DNA from 2 places in the Paenibacillus sp. Y301 genome. Region 1 is predicted to be linked to the other one. Evidence: predicted binding sites of a transcription regulator. Region 1 holds the regulator's gene; the other holds the start of a gene.
What was found. The regulator Rex, encoded in region 1, represses fermentation and respiration genes when NADH is low (regulators of the CRP and FNR family bind a similar motif). The targets are predictions, from matches to a motif close to TTGTGAAATATTTCACAA.
Positions count from the first base shown of each region.

Region 2: the regulator Rex is predicted to act here: its motif matches at 2,785-2,802, upstream of AC1D69_RS14365 (cytochrome ubiquinol oxidase subunit I).

Region 1 covers NZ_JCAIUL010000001.1:522,360-527,688, forward strand. Annotated here, with positions in the region: gene AC1D69_RS02605 (tetratricopeptide repeat protein) at 1-78, shown strand, start outside; gene dinG (ATP-dependent DNA helicase DinG) at 241-3,099, shown strand; gene AC1D69_RS02615 (redox-sensing transcriptional repressor Rex) at 3,139-3,813, shown strand; gene AC1D69_RS02620 (amidohydrolase) at 3,776-5,089, shown strand; gene AC1D69_RS02625 (cell wall elongation regulator TseB-like domain-containing protein) at 5,125-5,329, shown strand, end outside.
Region 2 covers NZ_JCAIUL010000007.1:232,542-237,870, forward strand. Annotated here, with positions in the region: gene cydD (thiol reductant ABC exporter subunit CydD) at 1-234, opposite strand, end outside; gene cydB (cytochrome d ubiquinol oxidase subunit II) at 234-1,250, opposite strand; gene AC1D69_RS14365 (cytochrome ubiquinol oxidase subunit I) at 1,237-2,637, opposite strand; gene AC1D69_RS14370 (hypothetical protein) at 3,205-3,690, opposite strand; gene AC1D69_RS14375 (hypothetical protein) at 3,804-5,329, opposite strand, start outside.

The DNA of each region.
Region 1 (5,329 bases):
CCACTTATTAATCTGCAAGTTTGCAATCAAAATCGCGGTCAACTCCAGTATGGAAGTCAGCTCATTTCATTAATTTAGTATTGACTCAAATTAAGGCGATGCCCGTACTTGCGAAAGCGACGGAGTATCGCCTTTTCTTCCGTCCTTTAAAAATGATGGCTTAGCTGGGTCTACTTGATGAATAAATTCTGATCTTCTGTTATGCTGTTAGAGAGACTGGATTGAAGGGAATATTTAAACATGAAATTTGCCGTACTGGACTTTGAAACAACAGGCAACCAGTCCGCCGATGAAATTATTCAAGTTGGACTTGCCATAATCGAAGAAGATCAATCGATATCCCGTGTTTACGGGTCTTATGTTAATCCAGGGATTCCAATCCCGCCATTTATTTCTAATTTAACAGGTATAACCAATAGTGATGTTGAGAACGCTCCTTCTTTAGAAGAGATGATGATGGAGTTAGTTCCCATGCTTGATGATGTGGTATTAGTCGGGCATAATGTTTCGTTTGATTTTAATTTTTTGCAAAATGCACTTGATCGATGTGGTTATTTACCATACAACGGTCGTATACTGGACACGATAGATTTCCTGAAAATCTGTTTCCCATCGTTAACCACTTACCAATTAGGTCTGGTATCTACACAATTTGGTATTCAGCACGATCGACCCCATCAGGCCGACAGTGATGCATTAGCAACAGCGCATGTATTATTGAAATGTCTGGATGAATTGATTAGTTTACCATTGATTACACTTCAAAGGTTGAGTGAGTTATTTGGTGATGAGGATAGTGATTTAGCTTGGTATTTCGATGGTCTATGTCGTGAGAAGGAAAGTGAACCCGCACAGGACCTTGAGAGTCATACCTTTTACCGACAATTGGCTCTAGCCGTAGAAGATTGGATCGATATCTCAACACCGCGTAATGATGCAGATGATAATCCTCTGAAATCCATGGATTTCCCGCGATTCCTTGAGAATATTGAAGAACGGCTTCGAGAAATTATGCCACAATATGAGCCGCGTGAATCACAGAGCATGATGTTTGGTGAAGTGATGAATGCACTTGCGAATGATAAGCATCTTCTAATTGAAGCAGGGACGGGCACTGGGAAATCGTTAGGATACTTAATTCCTGCCATTTATCAGAGTGTGAAAAATGAGCAGAAAGTCATGGTAAGTACACACACCATTAACCTTCAGGAACAATTAAGGGAACGAGATATTCCATTACTGACTCAGGTCGTTCCCTTTCCATTTAAAGCGGCTATTTTCAAAGGGAGACAGCATTATTTGTGTTTGAGAAAATTTGAACATAAAATAAACAAGAGAGACTTCGCTAATCCTAAAGAAGATGTAATCTTAGCCGCACAGATGATTGTATGGTTAGCACAGACGGAGAACGGTGATGATGAAGAACTGAATCTTGGAGGGCGTGGCGGAGATTTCTGGGAAACCGTCTCTAGTGACTCTGATTCATGTCTTGGCCGTGCCTGCCCTTGGTTCCGTAAATGTTATTATCATCGTGCTAAGCATGAAGCGGGAATTGCTGATGTGGTTATTACGAACCACTCTAAGTTATTTACGGATGTTAAAGCTGGACATCAATTATTACCTGCTTATGAGCACTTAGTTATTGATGAAGCACATCATTTAGAAGACGTGGCAGGTAAGCATTTAGGTCTTCATATGAAATATTTCACCGTCGTCCATACACTTACAAGACTGTATAAAGATAATCGTAATGGACAATTTCCAGCGTTAATTCAACAACTTCGTTCTTCACATGATGAAAAGGCTTCGGATTGGATAACTTCAATCGATATATTGAGTGGCGAATTAATTGAAGTGAAGGAGCACTGGGACCGACTGAATGATATGTTGTTTGCTCTTCTTCCCGAGCGAAGTGATGCAGCACCTGGTGAGACTGGACAATTCGTGCTTCGATTGCAACCTACAAAGAAACCAAAGGATTGGGAACTCTTGTCTGCAATTGAGAATCAAATATACGTAACGCTTGGAGAGGTCATTCGTAAATCGGAGAGAATGTTGAACGACATTAAAGAACTAGACGATTTCAACTCAGATAGTCTGATAACGGACATAAGCGGTCTGATTAAGGATTTATCGAGTGAACGCGAAGATCTTCACATGTTCATGGCGCTTAACGATTTAGGCAATGTTTACTGGATGGAGGCTAATGGACATTTTCGTAGCAAATCTCTACAATTGTATGCCGTGCCTGTCGATGTAAGCAAGCAGTTGAAGGAAGTGTTCTTCGATAAAAAGAAGAGTATTATTCTAACTTCAGCAACGTTATCTATCGAGAAATCCTTTCAGTATATGATTGAAAATCTAGGCTTACAAGAAGCATCAGATCAAGGTCGACTTGTAACAGTTCAGCTACCTTCGCCTTTTCGATATCGTGATCAGGCATTGCTCGTGATTCCACGTGACTTTCCAAGTGTTAAGGGAAGTGTAGGAGATGCTCTTTTTGTAGAGACGCTGGTGAAGTCGTTAGCTGACACAGCTATAGCTACGCATGGACGTATGTTAGTGTTATTCACATCCTATCGCATGCTTCGTCAAGTTTATGAACCATTACGTAATGAACTGTCCTCAAGTGATATAACGATACTCGGCCAAGGTGTTGATACTGGAAGTCGAAGCAAGTTGATTCGTCGTTTTCAAGACAGTAGTGCATCGGTACTGTTAGGAACAAGTAGCTTCTGGGAAGGTGTCGATATTCCCGGTGAAGCACTGACTTGTTTGGCCATTGTTCGACTACCATTTCAGCCACCGAACCATCCTTTGGTTGAAGCAAAGAGTGAACTTCTTAAGCAACAAAAGAAAAATCCATTCATGAAACTGTCGGTTCCGCAAGCGGTCATTCGGTTCAAACAAGGATTTGGTCGGTTAGTGCGTACTGCGAATGATAGGGGGATTGTAATCGTATATGATACGCGAGTAATCGAATCATATTACGGCAAACATTTCCTGTATTCATTACCTGGTCCTAAGATGGAGCATATGCCGACCAATCAAATGGTTCCACGGATTTCAGAGTGGTTAAGTGAAAGGGATCCTTCTTGAAGAAGGATCCTAAAGAGTTAATAATTAGGGGGAGCAAGAATGAAATCTGAAAAAATTTCAGAAGCTGTTGTACGCAGATTACCTGTATATCTGCGTTATCTTTCAGATCTTCAGAGACGTGAAGTAGCCACTGTCTCTTCACAGGAGTTAGGTCAAAAACTCGATTTGAATCCTGCACAAATTCGTAAAGATCTCGCTTATTTTGGAGACTTCGGACGTAAAGGTATAGGATATGACGTGGCCTATTTGATTGAGAAGATTGGTCATATCCTGAATCTCGATCAACAAATCAATGTGGTTCTAATAGGTGCAGGTAATCTTGGTCATGCTTTATCCAATTACAATGCTTATCTAAAGGAAAATTTAAAGATTATCGCTGTTTTTGATTCGTATGCTCCCAAGGTAGGTTCCGTTATTAATACGTTAAAGGTCCAACCTATGGAGGATCTAGTGGATACCATTAAGCAACAAAATATAAGAATAGGTATTATTACGGTTCCAGAAACAGAAGCACAGCATGTTGCAGATAAGTTAATAGAAGCTGGGATTAAGGCGATTTTGAATTTTGCACCTGTTGTGTTGAAAGCTCCAGCGGATGTTCGTATTCATGCAGCTGATTTCACAACGGATATGCTTAGTCTTGCTTATTATTTGGATAATGGAAAGGAAGAATCACATGACAGTGAACAATCAAACACAGAAATGGATCATTAAGAATGGTACGTTTGCTGTTCTGAATAATGAACAATCCGTTGTAAAGGGCTATATGCTTATTGAAGATGACCTTATAACGTATATTGGCGAGGACAAACCAGCTGATTCTGATCATATCCCCGTCGTTGATGGTACGCATCTTCTATTTTTACCTGGACTTGTGAATACACACGGGCATGCGGCGATGTCATTACTAAGAGGTTATGGTGATGATTTAGCTCTCCAAGTGTGGTTGCAGGAAAAAATGTGGCCAATGGAGGAGAAGTTTACCTCAAAAGATGTTTATTGGGGATCATCGCTCTCTGTATTGGAAATGTTAAAAGGTGGAACAACTACTTTTCTAGACATGTATGATCATATGGATCAAGTCGCTAAAGTAGTGCAAGAATCGGGTATTCGTGCGGTACTAACAAGAGGTGTTATTGGGTTCTGTTCAGAAGAAATGCAACAACATAAACTTCAAGAAGCGATTGCCTTTGCAAAAGATTGGAACGGTCAAGCAGAAGGACGTATTACTACGATGATGTCCCCGCACGCGCCTTACACATGTCCTCCATCCTTTTTTGAGAAGTTTGTACAGGCAGCGCATGATCTAGATCTTCCGATGCATACACACATGTCTGAGACGCTGAGTGAAGTGGCACAGAATGTGACTGATTATGGTCTTAGACCTGTTCAACATTTAGAGAAACTCGGCATGTTCACACGTCCATCTCTTGTCGCTCATGGTGTACATTTGACAGATGAAGAAATTGACATATTAGCTGCCCATCAAGTGGGCGTGTCACATAACCCAGGAAGCAACTTGAAGTTAGCAAGTGGTATTGCACGGGTCACAGATCTATTGAAGGCAGGCGTAACTGTATCCTTAGGAACAGATGGTCCAGCGAGCAATAACAATTTAGATATGTTTGAAGAAATGCGTCTAGCAGCGCTTATTCACAAAGGTATTTCAGGAGATCCAACAGCAATTCCTGCTGCTGAAGCACTTCGAATGGGTACTAGTTATGGAGCCAAATCTCTATTTCTAGAAAACATAGGTAGATTGGCACCAGGTATGAAAGCAGACTTTATCGCATTAAATACCGATCAGGCTCATTTCCTACCACATACAGACTTCATCTCACATTCCATTTACTCTGCAAGTAGTAAAGATGTAGAGCATGTGTGGGTTAACGGCAAACAAGTTGTAAAGAATGGGGCTTGTCTTACTATGGATGAAGAGCGGATTCATCGTGAAGCTCAGTCATCTTTTGAAGGCTTATTAAACCGCTAAGATGATAGGCTATTCCTGATGAAAGGAAGTTCAGGTTGAAGAAGAACAAGAAGAGATGGATTTTACTAGGAATTGCAATCTGTGTGGTTGTATTGTTTGGACTCTATCGTTATTACATATATGTTATGAAGGACCAATGGAGCCAGGAAGACATCGCTATTACAGCAGCAAAGAAACAAACCGAATTAGTGAAAGTCACAAAAACGGACAAATCGGTGTGGGATAATGTAGTCTGGGTCA
Region 2 (5,329 bases), on a different contig from region 1:
GTACGTTATTTTTTGTTGAAGGAAATTCGTAAGATGTCTAACCAGGAAAGCGGCTAGAAATTGAAATATATTTTCTTTCTGTTCTTGCAAAGCCCCTCCTGCGAAGAGGGCGGAGACAACTTCCGATAACGATCTAGCCATCCATAGAATGGATACACTTTGCACTAAGGTCAGCAGTGCCACCGCCGCAAGGACGGGTTTAATTCCTTTGAATCCTAAAAGATCGCGGCCCATTAGTATTCCAAATGATCTTTCGCGTTCACGCGTTTATGGAATACGAAGTAACTCCATACTTGGTATCCTAGTACAAAAGGAAGCAACGTAAGTGCGACGATGGACATGACCTTTAATGAATAGTGACCTGATGCAGCATTCGTGATCGTCAAGCTAAAGGCATCACTAACGGAGCTAATCATGACTCTTGGGAACAACCCGATAAAGATTGAAGCGACGGACACAGCAATAACTGCTCCTGTCATCCCGAAAGCCCAAGCATCTTTTTTTCGTGAAATGAAATACGCAGCTAGGAAGTACACAATGACTCCTACAACAGCAACTATGCTTAGAATCGTACCCCGAACTTCGAATACATCTGTGTTAAAGTACGTCATCACAGCAAAACCAACCAACAGAATAGCCAGAGGAATCAGAAGTTTCTTAGCCATTGTACGCGCTCTGTCCTGTAAATCCCCCAATACTCTTAGGGTAGTAAACATCAGACCATGTACTAAGCACAGAACAACTACCGTAATACCTCCAAGTAAGGTGTACACATTCACTACATCAAAGAATCCTGCATTCATATTCATATCTTCACCAATTGGAACCCCTTGGATCAGACAAGCAAATACAACACCGAACAGAAGTGGTGGAAGTAAGCTGCCTAAGAAAATAACGACATCCCACGTTTTCTTCCATACCTGAGACGCTACTTTACCTCTGAATTCAAAAGCAACACCACGTCCAATCAGAGCCAATAGAACAAACACCAGTGGAATATAGAACCCACTAAATAATGTGGCATACCAATGCGGGAAAGCAGCGAACATGGCACCACCAGCTGTAATTAGCCACACTTCATTTGCATCCCAGAAGGGACCAATCGAATTTATTAACACACGGCGCTCTGTATCGTTCTTGGCTAGAATCGATGTAGACATACCTACTCCGAAGTCAAAGCCTTCTAAGAAGAAAAACCCTACAAATAGTACAGCAATCAATAAGAACCACAACTCATTAAGAGACATGATTACCCTCCTTATCAAATGGGTCGTGAGACTCTTCATCATGGGAATCCAAATCATTTGGCCCCTTCTTGATCACACGAACAAATAAGTAAACTAATACAAATGCTAACACAGTATAAGCAAGTGAGAAGGTAATTAACGAGAATAACATGGAACCCGCTGATACGTTAGGCGAGATACTATCTTCTGTCTTCATTAAACCAAAGACGGTCCATGGTTGGCGCCCAATCTCAGTCATAATCCAACCTGCCCAGTTCGCGATAAATGGCAATGAGATCGCCCAGATCATCATACGCATAAACCATTTGTTACTCTGTTCCAATTTCTTACGGGCAACGAGATACACACCATACATACTAAGAAGAATAAGCGCTGATCCAGCTGCTACCATGATGCGGAAACTCCAGAACGTCGTACGTACAGGAGGAATATAATCACCAGGACCATATTTCTGTTCATACTCTGCTTGCAACTGATTCATCCCAACGACTTCACCAGAGAACTGGCTATAAGACAAGAAACTGAGTAGGTACGGAATCTTAAAGGTGAACCCGTTCTCTTTTTTCTCAGGATCTATGCTCGCTATAACAGTCCATGGCGCTGGATCGGGACTTGTATCCCATAGTCCTTCTGAGGCTGCCATCTTCATCGGTTGAGTATCAACTAGATATTGTGCTTGACTATGTCCAACGAGTGCGACACCAATCGAAGATACAAGCCCTATAATGATAGCAATAATGAAGGATTTCTTGAAAAACTGAACGTCTTTGCCCTTCAAGAGTTTAAATGCGCTGACCCCAGTAACCAAGAATGCACCCGTCATAAATGCAGCTAATATGGTATGCGGGAACTCAAGAAGCACCTGTCCATTGGTGATCAAAGCTAAGAAATCATTCATCTCGGCTCGACCATTATTTATCTCAAACCCTACAGGTCTTTGCATAAAAGAATTCGCAACTAGAATCCAGAAAGCAGATAATACTGTACCAAAAGCTACTAACCAGATACACATAGCATGGAGCTTCTTAGATAGACGATCCCATCCGAAAATCCATAATCCAAGGAATGTAGACTCCAAGAAAAATGCAAGTAAAGCTTCAACAGCTAGCGGAGCTCCGAATACGTCCCCTACAAATCTCGAATAATCTGACCAGTTCATACCGAACTGGAATTCTTGTAAAATCCCTGTTACAACACCAACGGCAAAGTTAATGAGGAATAGCTTACCCCAGAATTTAGCCATCTTTTTGTATTCTTCTTTACCCTTGATAACATACATTGTTTCCATAATTGCAATCAGCAATGCTAAACCAATAGATAATGGAACAAAAATAAAGTGAAACAAAGTTGTTGACGCAAATTGGATGCGTGAGAGCATAACCGGATCCATCAATTCAATCCCTCTTCCTTGTTTAAGTTTCCAATTCCTTATTCTTTCAGAACAAGGATAATAAATATCTTATATTTCACATTCTGTCAGAGACTCGGCTAAACAATGTGTGATATTTATCACACTTTTCGCTAAAATCACCCAACATTGTGAAGTTTGTCACACAATATTTAAAATTAGAACGAATTTTTATTGAAAAAAATCCAATTTATTTAAATTTATCTATCACAAAACCAATAACGCTGCTGTGATCTAAAACATAGATTTAAAGTTACATACTAACGAATAATACTAAAGTATTTCAATCAACCGGATATGGACCTATATAAAGACAATGATTCTAGTGTAATCAACGTCGATACCCTCTTATCTACCAGCGTTCATCGTATAGCTGAAGGTGATCTAACTCAGAAGCCTTTAGAGTTCAAAAGTAAAGACAAGTAGGCAAGTTAGCAACAGATATTAATATCATGATGGTTAATCTACAGAATCTCCGAAAGTGCTGATATGCATAAAGGAACAGCCCATCGAATAATCGATGGGCTGTTCCTTTATGCAGACATTATTCTAAGAATCTCGTTCCACAAAGTACTTGTTCGTCATATACCAAGCATCACCTTTATCGGTAGGAACCTTCCCTTTTTTCTTATCCATAAATACGATTTCTTTGCACTTTGAACAGAACCATTTGGTTGTGTAGTATTGCGAGAAAGTCGTATAGGTTGTACCACATTTGCAGTCAACCTTAAAGAATACAAGGTTTTCTTCATAAGCCTGAGAAAGTTGGTCTGTTTTCTCTTGCTCTATTCCGGCTGAAATAGGTTTAATGATATCCACATAGCTTGAGAAACGATTCTGTACCTTGAAATCAGCCACTAATTCTGGATTCAATCCAAAGAACTCTTTTCCGATTGTAGTAATAAACTTCAAGTTCGATTTATAGCTCTCTAACCATTCTTGAATTTGCTTATTAGATAAAGGTACTGTTCCCTTAATACCGCTATTCAAGGTATATGTCATGATGGATAAATTCTCGTTGTCTTCATAATACATTAATTCGTAAACCTCCTTAATGATATCTTTATTAATGTACTACTTCTTCAAGAGATAATCAAAAGGATGAATCAGGGAACGCTTCCTATCCTAGGTAAGCATTCACCAACGACTTATGAAGCCATATTACCCCATGAGGTCCGAAAGGCCTGTCTCCAACTAACAATATTCACAATAATAAGAATGACCATATACATGTATACCCCATAACTGACAAAAGTACTTAGGAAGTGAATGCCTGCGAATGCAGCCATGATAGCCATGAGAACAAATAATAGCATCCCTTCGCCTTTTCCAGAGACTAGATAGGGTTCTGAGAAAGGTATTGCCTTTCTTAACATACAAAATGAAATAACGGTATATACACATACGCTTAATAGAAACACGATAATATCAGGAATAATCCTCCATCCAAATACAATGGTAAAGACAATGCTTACTAATAGGAAAATGGGTAGAAATAATCTAACTAGTAGCGCTTTAAGACTACCTTTTAGAATAGGTGTTACATCTTGAACCGGCATAACCTTGTAGATCCATGCCCCTTTGTAACTATCGGAGAATTTCAACATCATAATCACAGATGGAACAAATAAGGCTGCAGCATAGATGAGTAAATAACTTTTACTTGACGATACCTCGCCCCATTCTTGAGTCTGTAAAAAGTTAAATAAAAATATAAATGGAAATACAAGTGAAAAACCTAAAGATGGATACACCTTCAGCTTGAAATTTCGGTCATTATGTATCATATCTGAGGTAAAACGGAAGAATACCCTTTCTTCCTGAGTGGAACATAGGAATCTCGATATTCCTGTTCCTTTAGTACGAAATTCCTCCTTTCTCGTCACACTATTATTTGATAGTTTCAGTAAATTCCTCTCAAATAAGGGCATGCACTTGACATAGATAAATATAGATACTAAAGGTACTAGTACAGCCATAAGAGAGAAAATAATAAAGACATTCGTCTTATTCCCATGAATAAAAAATTCAAATGGAGCAGCGAACCATACCGGAACAATAAAATACTGCCACCACTTTCCATCAAATACATAATTGAAGTCTACAATACTAAATAATCTTGATACGAATTGGTACCCGACCGTCATAATCAACGTTAAGCCAATCTGCACATAATTAATCATATCCTTTAGCTTCTCTCCATCAAAAAACTGAAGGACAACGAGGTATAACAGGGCTGTTAAGACCACAATAAAGATATCTATAAGCACGAGCTCAAAGAGAAAGAGCAATAAGAAAACAATGCCGTGACGGATCGTTCCTCCAATAAGCGGAGCAATAGAAAGTGATGCCGTTATAAAGAAAAGGTAAATACTGATGTGTATGATTTTGGCAGCTTGAATTGTTCTTGCATCTACAGGTTTTGAATCCAGAATCGTCTTATCTCGAATGTCTAGGAGAACCGATGAGAAGTCGGAAATTAAAGAGGTCAACACCATAAAGATCACAATTCCAAATACCGTACTCATTGTAAATATGAAGTTATCACTCATCATAACGACAGGTGCTAAGGCTAATGTACCTAACAACAGATATATCCACATTGATCGCAGAAACTTATTCTGGTCTTCATTCTCCGGCTTCTGGTGAGACGAATTCCCAATAACTGTAGGCA